2 regions of the Streptomyces sirii genome follow, and region 2 is predicted to be linked to the other one. Evidence: predicted binding sites of a transcription regulator. Region 2 holds the regulator's gene; the other holds the start of a gene.
The links. Region 2 encodes HrcA, which represses chaperone genes, less so after heat shock. Its sites were predicted from a motif close to TTNGCACTCNGNNNNNCNGAGTGCNAA; they were not measured.
Positions count from the first base shown of each region.

Region 1: groES (co-chaperone GroES) is a predicted target of HrcA. The motif match lies at 8,101-8,127, and genes of this name have one in related genera.

Region 1 is NZ_CP147982.1:4,126,667-4,137,066, forward strand. Features, by position in the region: gene WAB15_RS18340 (LysR family transcriptional regulator) at 1-172, opposite strand, end outside; gene WAB15_RS18345 (MOSC domain-containing protein) at 334-999, shown strand; gene WAB15_RS18350 (SDR family NAD(P)-dependent oxidoreductase) at 1,156-1,929, shown strand; gene WAB15_RS18355 (DUF2264 domain-containing protein) at 1,926-3,863, opposite strand; gene WAB15_RS18360 (hydroxyacid dehydrogenase) at 3,955-5,007, shown strand; gene WAB15_RS18365 (ester cyclase) at 5,069-5,761, shown strand; gene groL (chaperonin GroEL) at 5,888-7,513, opposite strand; gene groES (co-chaperone GroES) at 7,646-7,954, opposite strand; gene WAB15_RS18380 (FtsW/RodA/SpoVE family cell cycle protein) at 8,421-9,824, shown strand; gene WAB15_RS18385 (THUMP-like domain-containing protein) at 9,887-10,400, shown strand, end outside.
Region 2 is NZ_CP147982.1:3,254,218-3,264,617, reverse strand. Features, by position in the region: gene hemW (radical SAM family heme chaperone HemW) at 1-1,157, shown strand, start outside; gene WAB15_RS14765 (DUF3097 domain-containing protein) at 1,247-2,080, opposite strand; gene WAB15_RS14760 (MBL fold metallo-hydrolase) at 2,169-2,903, opposite strand; gene hrcA (heat-inducible transcriptional repressor HrcA) at 3,099-4,115, shown strand; gene dnaJ (molecular chaperone DnaJ) at 4,116-5,249, shown strand; gene WAB15_RS14745 (nitronate monooxygenase) at 5,385-6,473, shown strand; gene WAB15_RS14740 (16S rRNA (uracil(1498)-N(3))-methyltransferase) at 6,470-7,213, shown strand; gene WAB15_RS14735 (OsmC family protein) at 7,353-7,784, opposite strand; gene WAB15_RS14730 (histidine triad nucleotide-binding protein) at 7,959-8,318, shown strand; gene WAB15_RS14725 (ribonuclease Z) at 8,325-9,230, shown strand; gene WAB15_RS14720 (HAD family acid phosphatase) at 9,298-10,113, opposite strand; gene WAB15_RS14715 (enolase C-terminal domain-like protein) at 10,364-10,400, shown strand, end outside.

The sequences.
Region 1 (10,400 bases), 870 kb from region 2:
GCCGCATCTCGCGGCCCGCGCGGACCAGCAGCGGGGTCCCGGCGGACTGTTCCAGCGCCTTCATCTGCTGGCTGACGGCCGGCTGGGTGCAGCCCAGCTCCCGCGCGGCGGCGGAGAACGAGCCGGTCCTCGCGACGGCGCGCAGCACACGGAGATGACGGGCCTCGATCACGCTCTGAGCATAAGCGAGTCTTGGGCTGATCGGGGAAAATCAGGATGCCGCTTTTGGGTGGAGTGGCTAGCGTCTGCCCTGCCCGGCCGCGGTTTTGATCAGGTACGGAGACGCCGGCAGGGGCGCTCCGCGGACCAGGCACGGCAACGGCGGAGGACCGTATGAAACTGCTGACCGTCAATGTGGGGCGGCCCATGCCGTCCGAGCACACCGAAGCCGAGGGCGGCACGGGTATCGACAAGCGGCCCGTGGCGGGCCCGGTGGCGGTCTGCGCTCCCGGCCCCGCGGGCGTCGGGGGCAGCGGGGTGGCCGGCGACACGGTGGTCGACCTGCGCCATCACGGCGGCGACGACCAGGCCGTGTACGCCTACGCCCGCGAGGACCTGGACCTCTGGCAGCGGGAGCTGGGCCGCGAGCTGCCCAACGGCTCGTTCGGCGAGAACCTCACCACCTCGGGCGTCGAGGTCACCGGCGCCCGGATCGGCGAGCGCTGGCGCGTCGGCCCGCGGGTGCTGCTGGAGGTGAGCTGCCCGCGGATCCCCTGCCGCACGTTCCAGGGGTGGCTCGGCGAGCGCGGCTGGATGAAGCGGTTCACCCGGGCCGCGGTGCCCGGTGCCTACCTCCGGGTGATCGAGCCGGGCGAGATCCGCGCCGGGGACCGTGTCGAGCGGGTGTACCGGCCCGATCACGAGGTGACGATCGAGCTGATGTTCCGGGCCCTGACGACCCGGCGGGAGCTGCTGCCGCGGCTGCTGGAGGCCGGGGAGGCGCTTCCGGAGGTGGCGCGGGACGTGGTGGCGAAGTATCTGGCGCGACAGGGCGGTTGACCGGGTGGCCGGCGGGGGCCGGTCCGGCCGGCTGCGGCGCCGGCGGTCCGGGCGCCGGCGGCGCGCGGTGCGGCCGGGTCGGCGGGGGCCGGCGGGGGCCGGCGCGGACACGCCCTGGGTCTCGGGTGCCGTCGTCCGGGCGGATAGCGTGCCGGTATGACGACTGCATTGATCACGGGAGCGACGGCGGGCATCGGGGCGGCGTTCGCCCGGCGGCTCGCCGGCGACGGCCACAGCGTGGTGCTGGTGGCGCGCGACGAGAAGCGACTGCGGGAGCAGGCCACCGAGTTGCACGACCGGCACGGCATCGAGGCGGAGGTGCTGAGCGCCGATCTGTCCACCGAGGAGGGCATCGCCGCGGTCGAGGCGCGGCTCTCGGACACCAGGCACCCGGTCGATCTGCTGGTGAACAACGCCGGCTTCGGCAACAAGGGCGAGTACCTCGAAGTGCCGCTGGCCGACGAGCTGACGATGCTGAAGGTGCACTGCGAGGCGGTGCTGCGGCTGACCACGACCGCGGTGCGCGGCATGCGGGAGCGGCGCCGCGGTGCGGTGGTCAATGTGGCGTCGGTGGCGGCGTTCGTGCCGCGCGGCACCTACGGCGCGAGCAAGGCGTGGGTCGTGCAGTTCACGCAGGGCGCGGCGCGGGACCTGGCGGGCAGCGGGGTACGGCTGATGGCGCTGTGCCCGGGGTTCGTACGCACCGAGTTCCACCAGCGGGCGGGGATGGGCACGGACAACATCCCCGGCTGGATGTGGCTGGACGCGGACAAGCTGGTGGACGCGGCGATGAAGGACCTGATGCGGGGGAAGTCGCTGTCCATCCCCGACCCGCGGTACAAGGCGCTGACCGGGGCGCTGAAGTTGGTGCCCCGCGCGGTGCTGGGCGGGGTCGCGTCCCGTACCGGGCGCAAGTACGGGCCCCGTTAGCGGGGACAGTGCCGTGCCGCCCGGTCCTGGGCGCGCCCTTCGGCGGGCGGGGGCAGGACCAGGTGGCCGGTGGTGCCGTCGTCGTGCCATGTGAGGGCGAGGGTGTGGCGGCCGCCGTGGCGGGTGAGGCGCGCGGTCGCCAGGGTGTGGACGGGGGCGGGCTCCGGGTCCCCGGTGAGGGAGGCCAGGGCGACGAAGAGCGTCCCCTCGGGGGCCGGGCCGACGGAGCCCTCCAGGACGGCGGTTTCGGTGCGGGGGCCGAAGAGGGTGCTGCCCGTGGGGATCGGCCGGGCGCGCGGGGTGTCGTAGCCGTGGACGGGGTGGAGTTGGGCGGTCGGGCCGCCGGGTGTGGTGGCCCAGCCCGTCTGGCGTACGGGGGTGCCGGGGGCGGCGCCGGTGACCAGGTGGGCGCGGAGTTCGGCGCGGCCGTGGGCGAGGGTGGCGGACAGGACCCGGACCCCGGGGAGTGCGGTGCCGTCGGCGCGGCGGGGGGTGTGGGTGGACAGCGCCCGGTCGGGGCCGGCGGAGTGCGGCGTGGCGGGGCCGCGAGTGGTGGGCCGGCCGTCGATCAGCAGCGCGAAGTCGTTGTCGGGCAGGGCCCGGTCGGCGGTGGGCGTGGTGGGGCCGGTGCGGGTGGAGTAGGCGAAGCGGGCGTAGTACGGGTCGGGGGCGCCGAGCGTTGCGTTGCTGCCGTGGTTGTGGACCCGGACCAGGCCGTCGGACGCGGTCGAGTGCAGCAACAGGCCGGTACCGCCCAACGGCCCGACGGCGTCCGCGGTCTCGGCGGGGAGCGGGGCCTCCTCGGCGGTCCAGGCGGCGTGGTCGGCGGGGAGCAGCAGGCCGAGGAAGCCCTTGGCCGCCCAGTAGGGCGAGCCCGGGCCCGAGTACCCCTGGAGCATCGGCGCGTAGGGCCCGTACCAGCCCAGCGGCAGCAGACCGTCGGCACCGACGGCACCGCGGTCCAGGAAGTGGCGCAGCGCCCCGGAGGCGAGGCGGCGGACGGCGCCCGGGGACAGCGGGGTGTGGCCGGTGAGGGCGCCCAGCCAGGGAGCGGCGGTGGCGGCGAAGCGGTAGGTGAGCGAGCGGCCGAAGGGCAGCGGCGCGCCGCTTGAGTCGAAGAGGCGGGTGTAGTCGTCCAGTTGGGCGCGCAGGCGGTCGCCGTAGGTGGCCAGCAGCGCCCGGTCGGCGCCGAGGTGGGCGTGCAGGACGGGGTAGAAGTGCAGCGCCCAGGCGTTGTAGTGGTCGAAGGCGCGGTTGTCGCCGTCGGAGTACCAGCCGTCGCCGCGGTACCACTCCTCGATGCGGGTCAGCGCGCGGTCGACGGCGGCCCGGGCGCGTACGGTCTCGATGCCCGCGTCGTGGAGGAAGCCGCCGACGGTGAGGCCGAAGAGCCACCAGTTGTTGTCGACCGGGGACGGGCCGAGGGCGGGCAGCAGCCAGTCGACGACGCGGGCGCGGACCGCGTCGTCGAGGGTGTCCCACAGCCAGGGGCGGGTCACGCGCAGGCCGAGCGCGAGGGAGGCCGCCTCGACCCGGGCCTGGCGGACGGCGTCGATCCGGGGCCAGGAATCGGGGTCGGCGGAGGTCGACTCACGGTCGGCGGTGGGGTTCCGGGTGCCGGCGGCCAGGCCCTCGGCGTAGCGGGCGAGGTGGGCGTGCGGATCGCGGCCGCCGCTGCCGGCGACGGTGAACGCGGCGAGCAGGAAGGTACGGGCGAAGCCTTCGAGGCCGTCCGAGCGGGGGCCGGAGGAGCTGGGGCGGGCGCCGGGGAGCGTGATCAGGCCGCGGCCCGGGGAAGCGTGGCGGCGGGTGGCGCGCAGCAGGCCGTCGGCCACCGCCTCCCAGTGGGCGCGGGTCCAGCCGGTGTACGGGCTGAGGCGGCGGTCCTCGGGCGGGAGGGGGAAGGGGAGGGAGACGGGGCGAGGTGCAGACATGGGTTCCCCTCGGACGGAGGATGACGGCCGGCCGCCGGGGCATCCTTCGGGTACGGCTGACCGGGCGTCAAGGGAGTACGAAGGAGAACACATGACCACGCCACCCCCCGTCGGGACGGCCGAGCGCCCGGCGAGGCGCCCGAAGGTGCTGCTGTCGATGGGCCCCGGTATCGCCGAGCGGCTCCTCGACGCCCGTCACCACTCCCGCCTCGCGGCCCTCGCCCATACCGACTCCCGTCTCGTCGCCCACGAGTTCGCCGACCCCGCGCCCGCCGTCGCCGCCGCCCTCGCCGACGCCGAGCTGCTGCTGACCTGCTGGGGCGCGCCGCCGCTGACCGACCGCGTGCTGGCCGCCGCACCACGGCTGCGGGCCGTCGTGCACGCCGCCGGCTCGGTCAAGCACCACATCACCGACGCCTGCTGGCAGCGCGGCATCGCGGTCGCCTCGGTGGCCGCGGTCAACGCGCTGCCGGTCGCCGAGTTCACCCTCGCCGCGATCCTCTTCGCCAACAAGCGGGTGCTGCACACCGCCCACCGCTACCGGACCCTGCGCGCCCCGCACGACTGGCAGCACGAGCTGTCCGGCGCCGGCAACTACCACCGCACCGTCGGCGTCGTCGGCGCCTCCCGCATCGGCCGCCGCCTCATCGAACTCCTGCGCCCCTTCGACCTGCGCGTCCTGCTGTACGACCCGTACGTCGACGCCGCCGAGGCCGCCCGGCTGGGGGTGGCGCAGGTCCCCCTCGACACGCTCTGCGCCGACAGCGGCATCGTCACCGTGCACGCCCCCGAGCTGCCCGCCACCCGCCATCTGCTCGGCGCCCGCGAGCTGGCGCTGATGCCGGACGGCGCCACCCTGATCAACACCGCCCGGGGCTCGCTCGTCGACGAGGCGGCGCTGCTCGCCGAGCTGGTGCCCGGCCGGCTGCACGCGGTCCTGGACGTCACCGACCCCGAACTCCCGTCCCCCGAATCCCCGTTGTACGACCTCCCGAACGTCCTGCTCACGCCGCATATCGCCGGTTCCCTGGGCGGCGAACTGCACCGGCTGGCCGACCGGGCGCTGGACGAGGTGGCGCGGTTCGCGGCCGGCCTGCCGTTCGCGGACCCGGTGCACCCGGCGGGCCAGGACCACTCGGCCTGACCGCACGATACGCCGCATTCCTCACTAAAATGGACGCGTCCCACCCACCCCGGGAGGCGCCATGAAATTCGTACAGATAATCGATTACCGGACCGAGCGGCCGGACGGCATGAACGAACTCATGGACAAATGGGTCGAGCAGACCAAGGGCAAGCGGACCGCCACCCACAGCGTCATCGGCAAGGACCGGTCCGACGCCTCCCACTACGTCGAGATCGTCGAATTCCCCTCGCACGAGGAGGCGGTGAAGAACTCCCACCTCCCGGAGACCGACCGGATCTTCCAGGAGATGGTGGCGCTCTGCGACGGGATGCCGTCCTTCACCGACCTCGACGTCGTCCGGGACGAGCAGTTGAACACCGCAACCGCCCGCCGGTTCTTCCACGAGATCGCCACCGGGGGCAACCTCGACGCCATCGACGAGGTGTTCGCGTCCGACTACCGCGACCACGACGTCTTCAAGGAGGAGGAGACCGTGATCGGGTCCGACGCGCTGCGGCGCGATGTCACCGGATGGCGCGCCGCCTTCGACTTCACGTTCAACCTGGAATCCCAGATCGCCCAGGGCGACGACGTGGTGACCCGGTGGACCTGGTACGGCACGCACCAGGGCGCGTTCATGGGCGTCGAGCCGACCGGCCGGAAGTGCACCATGACCGGCACCACGACCTTCCGGTTCCATGACGGAGTGGTCCAGGAAGGCTGGTGGCACTACGACGTCCTGGGCCTGATGCGGCAGCTCGGCGCGGTCTGACCGGAGCGTGCCGGCCGCGCGGCTTCCGCCAGCACGCGAGAAGGCTCCCGTTCCCACCGCTCATGAGCGGGAACAGGAGCCTTCCAGCGGCTACCGCCGGCGATCAGCCGGCTGCGCGGCTATGCGTCAGTGCGCGTGCCCGTGACCGTGGCCGGCCTCGGCCGACTCCTCCTCGGCCGGCTTCTCGACGACCAGGGTCTCGGTCGTGAGCAGCAGGGAGGCGATCGACGCGGCGTTCTCCAGGGCGGAGCGGGTGACCTTGACCGGGTCGATGACGCCGGCCTTGACCAGGTCGCCGTACTCGCCGGTGGCGGCGTTGAAGCCCTGGCCCTTGTCCTGCTCGGCGACCTTCGCGGTGATGACGTAGCCCTCGAGGCCGGCGTTCTCCGCGATCCAGCGCAGCGGCTCGACGACCGCGCGGCGGACGACGGCGACACCGGTGGCCTCGTCGCCCTCCTTGCCGAGGTTGCCCTCCAGCACCTTGGCGGCGTGCACCAGGGCGGAGCCACCACCGGAGACGATGCCCTCCTCGACCGCGGCGCGGGTCGCGGAGATGGCGTCCTCCAGACGGTGCTTCTTCTCCTTGAGCTCGACCTCGGTGGCCGCACCCACACGGATGACGCAGACGCCACCGGCGAGCTTGGCGAGGCGCTCCTGGAGCTTCTCGCGGTCCCAGTCGGAGTCGGTGGTCTCGATCTCGCCCTTGATCTGGGCGACGCGACCGGCGACGTCCTCGGCGTTGCCGCCGCCGTCGACGATGGTGGTGTCGTCCTTGGTGACGGTCACGCGGCGGGCGGAGCCCAGCACGTCCAGACCGGCCTGGTCGAGCTTGAGGCCGACCTCCTCGGCGATGACGGTGGCACCGGTGAGGGTGGCCATGTCGCCGAGCATCGCCTTGCGGCGGTCACCGAAGCCGGGGGCCTTGACGGCCACGGCGTTGAAGGTGCCACGGATCTTGTTGACGACCAGGGTCGACAGGGCCTCGCCCTCGACGTCCTCGGCGATGATCAGCAGCGGCTTGGAGCCACCCGCCTGGATGACCTTCTCCAGCAGCGGCAGCAGGTCCTGAATCGAGGCGATCTTGCCCTGGTGGATCAGGATGTACGGGTCCTCGAGGACGGCCTCCATACGCTCCTGGTCGGTGACCATGTACGGCGAGAGGTAGCCCTTGTCGAAGGCCATGCCCTCGGTGAAGTCCAGCTCCAGACCGAAGGTGTTGGACTCCTCGACGGTGATCACACCGTCCTTGCCGACCTTGTCCATCGCCTCGGCGATCAGCTCGCCGACCTGCTTGTCCTGCGCGGACAGGCCGGCGACGGCGGCGATGTCGGCCTTGTCGTCGATCGGGCGGGCGGTCGCGAGGAGCTCCTCGGACACGGCCTGCACGGCGGCGTCGATGCCCTTCTTCAGGGCGGCCGGGGAAGCGCCCGCGGCGACGTTGCGCAGGCCCTCGCGGACCAGCGCCTGGGCCAGCACGGTGGCGGTGGTGGTGCCGTCACCCGCGATGTCGTTGGTCTTGGTCGCCACCTCCTTGACGAGCTGGGCGCCCAGGTTCTCGTACGGGTCGTCGACCTCGACCTCACGGGCGATGGTGACACCGTCGTTGGTGATGGTGGGGGCACCGAACTTCTTGTCGATGACGACGTTGCGGCCCTTCGGACCGATCGTCACCTTCACCGTGTCGGCAAGCTTGTTCACGCCGCGCTCAAGGGCGCGACGGGCGTCCTCGTCGAACTTCAGGATCTTCGCCATGGGGTGCTTCAAGTCCTCTCATTGCGATCCTCGGCACGCAGTGGGGACCGCTGGGTCAAACGAACTGCGCCCCTGCCCCGGGTTGTTTAGACGCGGGAACCAGGGGCGCAGATCACGGCAATTCTTGGTGACTTACTTCTCGACGATCGCGAGCACGTCGCGGGCCGAGAGAACGAGGTACTCCTCGTTGTTGTACTTCACCTCGGTGCCGCCGTACTTGCTGTAGAGAACGATGTCACCAACGGTGACGTCGAGCTCGACGCGCTTGCCGTCCTCGATGCGGCCCGGGCCCACGGCCAGGACGACGCCCTCCTGGGGCTTCTCCTTGGCGGTGTCCGGAATGACCAGGCCCGAGGCCGTGGTCTGCTCGGCGTCGAGCGGCTGGACCACAATGCGGTCCTCAAGCGGCTTGATGGCAACCTTGGAGCTGGCGGTCGTCACGATCCGACCTCCCCCTTCGGAGATCTCACGGGGTTAACTGTCTGAGGTGGCGACCAGGTGGATCCGTCGTCGCGGGTGCCGGACCTGCCCGTCGCTGTGTTTGGCACTCCCCACTGGAGAGTGCCAACGCCGAGACTATGACGCGGTTAGCACTCGGTCAAGCGGAGTGCCAGCGCGCCGGGGGCGGGTTCCATGACGCCGGTTGACCGCGCCGCGGCCAACGGGTCCGGCGCCGGGGGCGGGTTCCCTGCCAAATCGGACACACCTTCCCGTTTCTTGGCAACCACCCCCCGGGCCACCTCGTCTACTTCCCCGACTGCCGGGCCCGCGAACCGGGCCCGGCGTGCCCTGTGGATCAGCCCGGACCGGTCCGCGACCCTGATCATCGAAGGCGGAGGAACCCGTGCGTGGACTGACCAGCGCTCCCCGGCCGGCCGGGGAGCCGGAGAGCGACGCCGAGCGCACCATGACGTTCGCCGCGTTCGAACGGGCACCGGACCGCCGCCGGACCGAGGCCTGGCTGCTCGCCCTGGTCGTGCTGATCGCCGTCTTCGGCTACGCCTACACCGGTCTGTCGATGACCGGCCGGCTGCCCGGCGGCCTGGCCGGTTTCGCCGTCAGCATGCTCTTCGTGGCTCTGGTGCCGCATCTGGTCCTGCGCCGCTTCGCCCCGCGCGCCGATCCGCTGATCCTGCCGCTGGCGACCCTGCTGACCGGGATCGGCCTGATCCTGCTGCACCGGCTGGACATCACCTACGCGCAGACCCCGCGTCTGAAGATCGCCGAGGCGGCGAGCGGCCAGCTGGTGTGGACGGTGATCGGGGTGGCGGTCTGCATCGCCATCCTGCTGGTGCTGCGCGACCACCGCATCCTCCAGCGCTATATCTATCTGACGATGGCGGTCGCCCTTGTACTGCTGATGGCGCCGGCCTTCTTCGGCGCCGACATGTACGGCGCCAAGCGCTGGATCCTGCTCGGACCGCTGTCGCTGCAGCCCGGTGAGTTCGTGAAGATCATGATCTCGGTGTTCTTCGCCGGCTACCTCACCGTCAACCGCGATGCGCTGGCGCTGGCCGGACGCCGCGTCATGGGCGTCCAGCTGCCCCCGGGACGGCAGCTCGGGCCGATCTTCACGATCTGGGCGATCAGCCTGCTGGTGCTGATCTTCGAACGGGACCTGGGCACCTCGCTGATCTTCTTCGGCGTCTTCGTGATCATGCTCTACATGGCCACCGACCGCGCCAGCTGGGTGCTGTGCGGCCTGCTGATGGCCACGGTCGGCGCGGCCGTCGTCGGCTCCCTGGAGCCGCACGTCCACGGCCGGGTCACGGCCTGGCTGGACCCCATGCGGGCCTTCACCAAGGAAGGCCGTGCGGAGGGCATGTCCGACCAGCTCGGCCAGGCGATGTTCAGCTTCGGCAGCGGCGGCATCGGCGGCAGCGGCCTGGGCCAGGGCCACCCCGAGCTGATCGGCTTCGCGGGCAACAGCGACTTCATCCTCACCACCGTCGGCGAGGAGCTGGGCCTGGCCGGGGTGATGGCGGTGCTGATGCTGTACGTGCTGCTCGCGCAGCGCGGGCTGCGGGTGGGGCTGACCGCCCGCGACCCGTTCGGCAAGCTGCTCGCGGTCGGGCTCGCCGGGGCGCTGCTGCTCCAGGTCTTCGTCGTCTCCGGAGGCGTCACCGGCCTGATCCCGCTGACCGGCAAGGCCCTGCCGTTCCTGGCCAAGGGCGGCTCGTCGCTGGTCGCGAACTGGGTGATGGTGGCACTGCTGTTGCGGATCAGCGACCATGCACAGCGCCGCCGCGAGCCGGAGGGCGCGGGCCAGGACCGGCCACGCCGGGGACGGCGCGGCCGCCGGGCGGCGTAGGGCGTGTCTGTGCGGTCTCCGTGGGCCTGCGGTGTCCGGCACCGCACCTCGCCTGGACCACAATGGTGCAGGTGACCGACCTCGACACCTTCTCCGCGCTGCTGGCCCCCGAGGGGCAGGCACTGCTGGCCGAACTGCGCGACCACGACCCGGCGGACGAGCTGGCGGCCGCGACCCGGCTGCGCCGCGACCACCCCGCCCCGCTGGTCTCCGCCGCGCTCGGCCAGGCCCGGCTGCGGCAGCGCGCGGCGGCCAAGTTCGGGGCGGACGCGCGGCTGATGTACTTCACGCCCAACGGCGTCGAGCAGTCCACCCGTACCGCGGTCGCCGCCCACCGCGCCGCCCGGCTCGCCGCGCTGGGCGTGCGTTCACTGGCCGACCTGTGCTGCGGCATCGGCGGCGACGCGATCGCGCTGGCCCGCGCCGGGATCCGCGTACTGGCCGTCGACCGCGACCCGCTGGCCTGCGCGGCGGCGCGGGCGAACGCCGAGGCGCTGGGGCTCGCGGAGCTGATCGAGGTGCGCTGCGCGGACGTGGCGGAGGTGGACACCGCCGGATACGACGCGGTGTTCGTGG
Region 2 (10,400 bases):
CCGGGCGGCCCCTCGGCTTCTATCTGCACGTGCCGTACTGCGCGACCCGCTGCGGCTACTGCGACTTCAACACCTACACCGCGAGCGAGCTGCGCGGCTCCGGCGGCGCCCTGGCCTCCCGCGACAACTACGCCGACACCGTCGTGGCGGAGATCCGCCAGGCCCGCAAGGTGCTGGGCGACGACCCGCGCCCGGTCGAGACGGTCTTCGTGGGCGGCGGCACCCCCACCCTCCTGCCCGCCGCCGACCTCGCCCGCATGCTGGCGGCCATCCGCGACGAATTCGGCCTGGCGCCGGACGCCGAGATCACCACCGAGGCCAACCCCGAGTCCGTCGATCCCCGCTACCTGGCCGAGCTGCGCGCGGGCGGCTTCAACCGCGTCTCCTTCGGCATGCAGAGCGCCCGGCAGCACGTACTGAAGATCCTCGACCGTACGCACACCCCCGGCCGCCCCGAGGCCTGCGTCGCCGAGGCCCGTGCGGCCGGCTTCGAGCACGTCAACCTCGATCTGATCTACGGCACCCCCGGTGAGACCGACGACGACTGGCGGGCGTCCCTCGACGCCGCCCTGGGCGCCGGTCCCGACCACATCTCCGCCTACGCCCTGATCGTCGAGGAGGGCACCCAGCTGGCCCGCCGGATCCGCCGCGGCGAGGTCCCGATGACCGACGACGACGTCCACGCCGACCGCTACCTGATGGCCGAGGAGCGGCTCTCCGCCGCCGGTTTCACCTGGTACGAGGTCTCCAACTGGGCCACCACCGAGGCCGCCCGCTGCCGCCACAACGAGCTGTACTGGACCGGTGCCGACTGGTGGGGCGCCGGCCCCGGCGCCCACAGCCACATCGGCGGCGTCCGCTGGTGGAACGTCAAGCATCCGGGCGCCTACGCCCAGGCCCTGGCCGAGGGCCGCTCCCCGGGCGCGGGGCGCGAGGTGCTGGCCGACGAGGACCGCCGCGTCGAACGCATCCTGCTGGAGCTGCGGCTGTCGGACGGCTGCCCGCTCGACATCCTCGCCCCGGCGGGAGCGCGCGCGGCGGCGCGGGCGCTGGCCGACGGGCTGCTGGAGCCGGCGCCGTACGAGGCGGGGCGGGCCGTGCTGACCCTCCGGGGGCGGCTGCTGGCCGACGCCGTCGTGCGGGCCCTGGTGGACTGATCACCCGGCCGGGTGATCCCCACCTCGTCGCCCGGCCCCGCCTGTCCCCGCCGCGTCACCCGTGACCGCCGTCGCCCGGCCCCGCCGCGTCATCCGTCCCCGCCGACCGTGACGAAATCGATCAACTCCTCGACCCGCCCGAGGAGTTGCGGCTCCAGGTCCTTGTAGGACCGCACGCAGGACAGAATCCGCTGCCACGCCGCCCCCGTGTTCTCCGGCCAGCCCAGCGCCCGGCACACCCCCGTCTTCCAGTCCTGGCCGTGCGGGACGGCGGGCCATGCCGCGATCCCCACCGACGACGGCTTCACGGCCTCCCACACGTCGATGTACGGGTGGCCCACGACCAGGGCGTGCTCGCCGGTGACCTCGGCGGCGATGCGGGACTCCTTGGAGCCGGGCACCAGGTGGTCCACCAGCACCCCCAGCCGGGCGTCAGGTCCGGGGGAGAAGCCGCGGACGATCGCCGGGAGGTCGTCGATGCCCTCCAGGTACTCCACGACGACGCCCTCGATGCGCAGATCGTCGCCCCAGACCCGCTCGACCAGCTCGGCGTCGTGCCGGCCCTCCACATAGATGCGCCCGGCGCGTGCGACCCGGGCGCGGGCGCCGGGGACGGCGAGTGATCCCGAGGCCGTACGGGCGGGGCCGTCGGGCGATGGGCGGTGCTGCGGGCGCACGAGGGTGACGACCTTGCCCTCCAGGAGGAAGCCGCGCGGGGTCATGGGGAAGACGCGGTGCTTGCCGAAGCGGTCCTCCAGGGTGACCGTGGGCCCCTCGGCGGTCTTCTCGCAGCGGATCACGGCGCCGCAGAAGCCCGTGGTGACCTCCTCGACGACCAGATCGGGGTCGGCCGGCACCTCGGGCGCGGGGCGCCGCGTCTTCCAGGGCGGGGTCAGGTCGGGGCTGTAGCGCTTGCTCTGCATGGGCCTGTTCTATACGAGATCACGGCGACGGGACCCGAAGACGGCGGGCCCCAAGGCAGCGGGCCCCGATCGCGGCGGAGACCGGCCCTCAGGAGGGCGGGACGCCGAAGAGGGCCGTCAGGGCGTCGCGCTGGGCGCGGACGAAGGCGGCGTCGACCACGGCGCCATGGCCGGGGACGTACCGCGCGTCCTCGCCTCCGAGGGCCAGCAGGCGGTCCAGGGCCGCGGGCCACTGCTGGGGCAGCGCGTCCGGGCCGGCCTGCGGTTCGCCGGACTCCTCGACCAGGTCGCCGCAGAAGACGATCTCGGGTGCACCGTGCCGGCCGGGCACCAGGACCGCCAGGTCGTGGGCGGTGTGGCCGGGACCCACGTTGGCCAGCAGCACCTGCCGGTCGCCGAGATCGACGGTCAGCTGGCCGTGCACGTGGTGGTGCGGGGCGACCAGCAGATCGGCGGCCTCCGCCGCGGCGTCCCGCTCGACGCCGTGGCGCATCGCGTCGTGCCGCAGCTCGTCCTTGCCGCGCCGGAGCAGCTCGCCCAGGCCGGCCGCGCCGAACACCTCGACGCCCGCGAACGCGGCGGTGCCCAGCACATGATCGAAATGCGGGTGGGTGAGCGCGACATGCGTCACTTCCCGGCCCAGTACGCCGCGGATCGCCCGACGCAGGTCCGCGCCGTCCCGGATGCTCGCACCGGTGTCCACGATCATGACGCCGGCCGACCCGGTGATCACGCCGATCGTCTCGTCCCAGCCCGGCATCCGGCGCCTGGCGACACCGTCACCGAGCTGTTCCCACCCGGCCTCTTCCCAAGCAGTGCCCATACCGAGACGCTAGCTCCATCGCGATAGCGTTGCCCGGCGGATCGGCCGAAGACGGTCATCCGGCGGACGCCGCGGGAGGTCACCCTTGCCGTGGCCGTGCTACCCGGCCGTACACTGGCTCCGGGTCTGGCACTCGGCCCGTGTGAGTGCCAGGAGTAACGAAACGGCGGACGGCCGGACTGGAGGTGCGCGGGAATGCTCAGCGAACGCAGGCTCGAAGTGCTGCGCGCCATCGTCCAGGACTATGTCGGGACGGAGGAGCCGGTCGGCTCCAAGGCGCTCACCGAGCGGCATCAGCTGGGGGTCTCCCCGGCCACCGTCCGCAACGACATGGCAGCCCTGGAGGACGAGGGCTTCATCGCCCAGCCGCACACGAGCGCGGGGCGGATCCCGACCGACAAGGGCTACCGCCTCTTCGTCGACAAGCTGGCCGGCGTCAAGCCGCTGTCCAGCCCGGAGCGGCGGGCGATCCAGAACTTCCTGGACGGCGCCGTCGACCTCGACGACGTGGTGGGCCGCACGGTGCGGCTGCTGGCGCAGCTGACCCGGCAGGTCGCGGTGGTGCAGTACCCGTCCCTGACGCGGTCCACGGTCCGGCACGTCGAGCTGCTGGCGCTGGCCCCGGCCCGGTTGATGCTCGTACTGATCACCGACACCGGACGGGTCGAGCAGCGGCTGATCGACTGCCAGACGCCGTTCGCCGAGACCTCGCTGGCGGACCTGCGGGCGCGGCTCAACAGCCGGGTCGTGGGGCGCCGGTTCGCGGATGTGCCGCCGTTGGTGCAGGATCTTCCGGAGTCCTTCGAACAGGACGACCGCAGCACGGTCTCGACAGTGCTGTCGGTGTTGCTGGAGACTTTGGTGGAGGAGACCGAAGAGCGGCTGATGATCGGCGGCACCGCCAATCTCACGCGCTTCGGTCACGATTTCCCCCTGACCATCCGTCCGGTGCTGGAGGCCCTTGAGGAGCATGTGGTGCTGCTCAAGTTGCTCGGCGAGGCCAAGGACTCGGGCATGACCGTACGTATCGGGCATGAGAATGCCCACGAAGGCCTGACGTCCACATCGGTCGTCGCGGTCGGTTACGGTTCGGGCGACGAGGCAGTCGCCAAACTCGGCGTGGTCGGACCGACCCGCATGGACTACCCCGGAACGATGGGAGCGGTACGCGCAGTGGCACGTTACGTCGGACAGATCCTGGCGGAGTCGTAAGTGGCCACGGATTACTACGCGGTCCTGGGCGTACGGCGCGATGCCTCGCAGGACGAGATCAAGAAGGCCTTCCGGAGGCTGGCGCGCGAGCTGCACCCGGACGTGAACCCGGATCCCAAGACCCAGGAGCGGTTCAAGGAGATCAACGCCGCTTACGAGGTCCTGTCGGATCCGCAGAAGAAGCAGGTCTACGACCTCGGCGGAGACCCGCTGTCGCAGTCTGGCGGTGGCGGCGCGGGCGGCTTCGGCGCGGGCTTCGGCAACTTCTCCGACATCATGGACGCCTTCTTCGGCACGGCCTCGCAGCGCGGACCGCGCTCGCGCACCCGCCGCGGCCAGGACGCCATGATCCGGCTCGACATCGAGCTGAACGAGGCCGCCTTCGGCACGACCAAGGACATCCAGGTCGACACCGCCGTGGTCTGCACGACGTGCACCGGTGAGGGCGCGGCGCCGGGGACCTCGGCGCAGACCTGTGACATGTGCCGCGGCCGCGGTGAGGTCTCGCAGGTCACCCGGTCCTTCCTCGGCCAGGTCATGACGTCGCGGCCGTGCCCGCAGTGCCAGGGCTTCGGCACGGTCGTGCCGACGCCGTGCCCCGAGTGCGCGGGCGACGGGCGGATCCGTTCCCGTCGCACGCTGACGGTCAAGATCCCGGCCGGTGTCGACAACGGCACCCGGATCCAGCTCGCGGGCGAGGGCGAGGTCGGCCCCGGCGGCGGCCCCGCCGGCGACCTCTACGTCGAGATCCACGAGCTGCCGCACCAGGTCTTCCAGCGGCGCGGGGACGATCTGCACTGCACGGTCACCATCCCGATGACGGCGGCGTCGCTGGGCACGAAGTGCCCGCTGGAGACGCTGGACGGGATGGAGGAGATCGATGTGCGGCCCGGCACCCAGTCCGGGCAGTCGATTCCGCTGCACCAGCGCGGGGTGACGCATCTGCGGGGCAACGGCCGCGGCGATCTCATCGTCCATGTCGAGGTGCAGACCCCGACCAAGCTCGATCCCGAGCAGGAGGAGCTGCTGCGGCGGCTCGCCAAGCTGCGCGGCGAGGAGCGCCCCACGGGCCAGTTTCAGCCGGGGCAGCAGGGGTTGTTCTCCCGACTGAAGGACGCGTTCAACGGGCGGTAGGCCACGGCGGTTCCGGGGTCCGGGGCTACGGGAGTGAGTGGCTCCGGACCATGGCCGATCCGGCGCGCCCCAGGCGTGTACCCGCGCCGAGCCCCTGGTGCGGGGGCTCGGCGTTTCCCGTGACACGATGTGCTCATGTCCACCGCACTGACCGATCTCTGCCGCTATCCGATCGTGCAGGCGCCGATGGCGGGAGGCGGCTCCGGTCCCGAGCTGGCCGCCGCCGTCTGCGGCGCCGGCGGTCTCGGCTTCCTCGCCGCCGGTTACAAGACCGCCGACGGCATGTACCAGGAGATCAAACAGCTGCGGTCGCTGACCGACCGGCCCTTCGGCGTCAATCTCTTCATGCCGCAGCCCTCGCTGGCCGACACCGCCGCCGTCGAGGTCTACCGCGAGCAGCTCGCGGGCGAGGCCGCCTGGTACGAGACCGAGCTCGGCGAGACCGACGGGCCCAGCGACGACGGCTACGAGGCCAAGCTCGCGATACTGCGGGAGGACCCGGTGCCGCTGGTGTCCTTCACCTTCGGCTGCCCCTCGCGCGCCGTCCTCGACGCCTTCGCCAAGGTCGGTACGTACACCGTCGTGACGGCCACCACGGCGGCCGAGGCGCAGGCCGCGCAGTGGTCGGGCGCGGACGCGGTGTGTGTGCAGGGCGTGGAGGCCGGCGGCCATCAGGGCACCCACCGGGACGATCCGCACGCGGACGGGACCGGTGCGGGGCTGGGGCTGCTGGCGCTGCTCGGCCAGGTCCGCGAGGCCGTGCAGATCCCGGTGATCGCCGCGGGCGGGCTGATGCGCGGGGCGCAGATCGCCGCCGTACTGGCCGCAGGGGCGACGATGGCGCAGCTGGGGACGGCCTTCCTCGCCACCCCCGAGTCCGGCGCCAACCCGCTGCACAAGCAGGCGCTGACCAACCCCCTGTTCACGCATACGGAGTTGACCCGGGCGTTCTCCGGGCGCCCGGCCCGCGGACTGGTGAACCGCTTCCTGCGCGAACACGGCCCGTACGCCCCGGCCGCCTACCCCGCCGTCCACTACCTCACCTCCACCGTCCGCAAGGCCGCGGCCAAGGCGGGCGACGCGCAGGCCATGAACCTGTGGGCGGGGCAGGGGCACCGGCTGGCCAGGGAACTGCCCGCGGCGCAGCTCGTCGAGGTCCTGGCGGCCGAAACCGACGCGGCACGGGCCGCTCTGGCCCGCCCCGGCAACAGCGGCGCGTCATGACCGCGCCGGTCTTCCTCGTCGACTCGCTCGCGCAGGCACGGGCCGGCGGCACGCTGACCCTGGACGGCCCCGAGGGCCGGCACGCGGTGTCGGTACGGCGGCTGCGGGCCGGCGAGGAGGTCGTACTGACGGACGGTCATGGGACCGGCGCCTACGGCACGGTCGCCTCGGTCGAGGGCAAGGACACGCTCGTCGTCGCCGTCGCGGAGCTGCGCACCGACGATCCGCCGGACCCGGTCATCACCGTCGTCCAGGCGCTCCCCAAGGGCGACCGCGGCGAGCTGGCCGTCGAGACGATGACCGAGACCGGTGTGGACGCCATCGTGCCCTGGCCGGCGGCGCGTTGCGTCACCCAGTGGAAGGGCGAGCGGGCCGCCAAGTCGCTGGGCAAATGGCGCGCCACGGCCCGTGAGGCGGGCAAACAGTCCCGGCGGCTGACCTTCCCGGAGGTCGCCGACCCGCTGACGACGAAGCAGGTCGCCGCCCTGCTGGCCGACGCCGACTTCGCGGCCGTCCTCCACGAGGAGGGCAGCACTCCGCTGGCCACCGCCGAACTCCCCGCCACCGGCCGTATCGTGCTCGTCGTCGGCCCCGAGGGGGGCGTCTCCCCGGAGGAGCTCGCCGTCTTCGCCGAGGCCGGTGCCAAGCCGTACCGCCTGGGTACGACCGTCCTGCGCACCTCCACCGCGGGCACGGCGGCCACGGCCCTGCTGCTGGGCCGCACGGGCCGCTGGAGCTAGGGAACCCCCGGGGTCGCTGCCGAAGGAACCGTCGCACGGCGCACCGACAACGCGGCGGTGCGCCGACCGGCCCCAAAAGCCCGTCGACGCACCGCCGTTCGGTCAACGGCCGGCCGGCCGGTACGGGCCGGCCTCCGCGTCAGCCCAGCAGTTCGGCGTTCAGCGTGATGTTCTTGACGCCCGCCAGCGCCTGGCTCACCGGGCAGTTCTTCTTGGCCGCCTCGGCCGCCGCCTGGAAGTCCGCCTCGGACAGGCCGGGGACGCTGGCCTTGACGGTCAGGACGATGCCGGTGATGCCCTCACCGGGCTGGAAGGTGACATCGGCCTTGGTGTCCAGGGACGCCACGGTGTAGCCCTGGCCCGCCAGGCCGTGCGAGAAGGCCATCGAGTAGCAGGAGGAGTGGGCCGCGGCGATCAGCTCCTCGGGGCTGGTCACGCCGTTCGGCTGCTCCGCGCGGGCGGGCCAGTTCACGTCGTACGTACCGATGTTGGAGGACGCCAGGGCGACGGTGCCCTTCCCCTCCAGGAGGTTGCCTTCCCAGTGGGTCTGGGCGGTGCGCGTGGTTGCCATGGTGCATAACTCCCGGTTGTGGGCGAAAGTGATCACCGCTCAGCTTAGTGATCCCCGGGGGTCGCGTGGCGCCAACGGGTGGGGCGCGCCCGTTCCGCCGCCCCGCCGGCCGCCCGGTAGCATCCCAAGCCGTGCGTACCGTGCGCATGACGGATGACCCGGGAGGAGCCACCGGTGGCGGGAGAACCGCAGGCCGACTGCCTGTTCTGCAAGATCGTGGCGGGGGAGGTGCCGGCGACCATCGTCCGGGAGACCGAGACCACCGTCGCGTTCCGCGACATCAACCCCCAGGCTCCGACGCACGTCCTGGTGATCCCCAAGGTGCACTACCCGGACGCCGCCGCCCTGGCCGCCGCCGAACCGCAGGTGATCGCCGACATACTGCGCGAGTCCCGCGAGGTCGCCGCCGAGGACAAGGTCGAGGACCGGGGCTACCGGGTCGTCTTCAACACCGGCGCCGGCGCCGGCCAGACCGTCTTCCACGCACATCTGCACGTCCTGGGAGGCCGCGGCCTCCAGTGGCCCCCCGGATAGCCGACCGTGTCCGTACGCGAACTGGTCGTCCTCGGTACCGCGAGTCAGGTCCCCACGCGGCACCGCAACCACAACGGCTACCTCCTGCGCTGGGACGGCCAGGGGCTGCTCTTCGACCCCGGTGAGGGCACCCAGCGCCAGATGCTGCGCGCCGGGGTCGCCGCCCACGACCTCAACCGGATCTGCGTCACCCACTTCCACGGCGACCACTCGCTCGGCCTGGCCGGGGTGATCCAGCGGATCAATCTGGACCGGGTGCCGCACCCGATCACCGCCCACTACCCGGCCAGCGGGGAGCGCTTCTTCGACCGGCTGCGCTATGCCACCGCGTACCGGGAGACGGTCCGGCTGGTCCAGCGGCCGGTCGTCGAGGACGGTGAGCTGGACCGCTCGAAGTCGTATCTGCTGGAGGCGCGCAAGCTCTCGCACCCCGTGGAGTCCTTCGGCTACCGCCTGGTGGAGCCGGACTCCCGCCGGATGCTGCCGGAGCGGCTGGCGGAGCACGGCATCACCGGTCCGGACGTCGGGCGCCTGCAGCGGCTGGGCGAGCTGAACGGCGTCACCGTCGAGCAGGTCAGCGAACTCCGTCCCGGCCAGCGGTTCGCGTTCGTGATGGACACCCGGCTGTGCCCCGGCGTCCATGCGCTCGCGGAGGGCGTGGACATGCTCGTCATCGAGTCGACGTTCCTGGACGAGGACGTCCAACTGGCCGTGGACCACGGTCATCTGACCGCCGGGCAGGCCGCCGAGGTGGCCGCTCGGGCGGGCGTACGGCATCTGGTCCTGACGCACTTCTCGCAGCGGTACGACGACCCCGCGGAGTTCGAGCGACAGGCCCGGGCGGCCGGCTATACGGGCGAACTGACCATCGCCAGGGACCTGATGCGGGTGCCGCTGCCCAAGCGGCGCTGAGCGCCCGGTGGCCGCCCCGTGAGGCGGGCCACCGGGCGCCCCGCCTCACAGCAGGCGGCGCAGCGCCTCAGGGCAGGTAGTACATCGGGTTCGGCAGCTTGAACGTGCGGTCGCCGGCGCCGCCGCTCAGGTCGCTGTACTGGTCCCCGAAGTTGGCGACGATGTTGTAGCCGAGGGACTCGATGTGCTTGCGGGTGCCGGACTTGTACTCGATGGTGGTGCAGCCGGCGCCGCAGGGCAGGTAGGGCGGCGGGTTCTCCTTGTTCTTCAGGTAGACGTGCTTGCGGTCCAGCGTCACGTCGTAGCCGACGTTCTTGAGGTTGCGCACGCTCCAGTCGCGCTGCGACTCCTTGCGGCCGGTGATGAAGAAGACCTCGGCGCCCTTGTCGTGGGCCCACTTCACCAGCCGGTTCATGCCGAAGACCGGGTCCATGTCGGTGGTCTCCAGGTACTTGTCCTGGCTCTCCGGGGTGTAGTGGAAGCCGACCTGGAGCTCGTAGTTGTACGTGAGCAGGGTGGTGTCGTCCATGTCGAGGACGATGGCGGGCTTGGCGTGCCCGTCGCCCTTGGCATGCTTGGCCAGGGCCTTGGTCAGGTAGGCGCGGGCCTTGGCCTCGATGCCGCGGACCTGGCGGGCGTAGTTGCTCTTGGGGGAGGCGTAGTGCTCGCCGTCGGCCGTCACCGTGTCGCCGTAGTACGCCTTGATCTTGTCCTGGACCTGCGTGAGGTTCGGGATCTCCTTGTCGGTGCGCGGCACGGAGTGTTCGGCGGTGGCCTGGCCGATGCCGAAGACCGCGGTGCCGGTGACGAGGGCGGCGACCGTCGCGGCGCCGAGGCGGGCGCGACGGGAGAGGGCGGGGCGGAAGCGATCGGGACGGCGCATGCGCGACTCCTTCAGGGGGGTGAGTGGTCACCGGTAGGTCTAACAGAGCCTTAAATGCCTATCTACGCGCGAAGATTCAATGATTGGTAAAGGCTCGGTCGGGTGGGGGTGCGCCCAACGGGGCGCGCGGCCGGGGGTATTGACGGCCGGGATGCCGAATCCCTAGCCTCCGACTTCATCCATGGATGCCATTTATGTATGAGAACGGCGCGGACGTTGGTCGCGACGTCCCGGCCCGTAGGAGCCCCGGATGACCGACGCCGACGACGCCCTCGCCATCGCCGAGG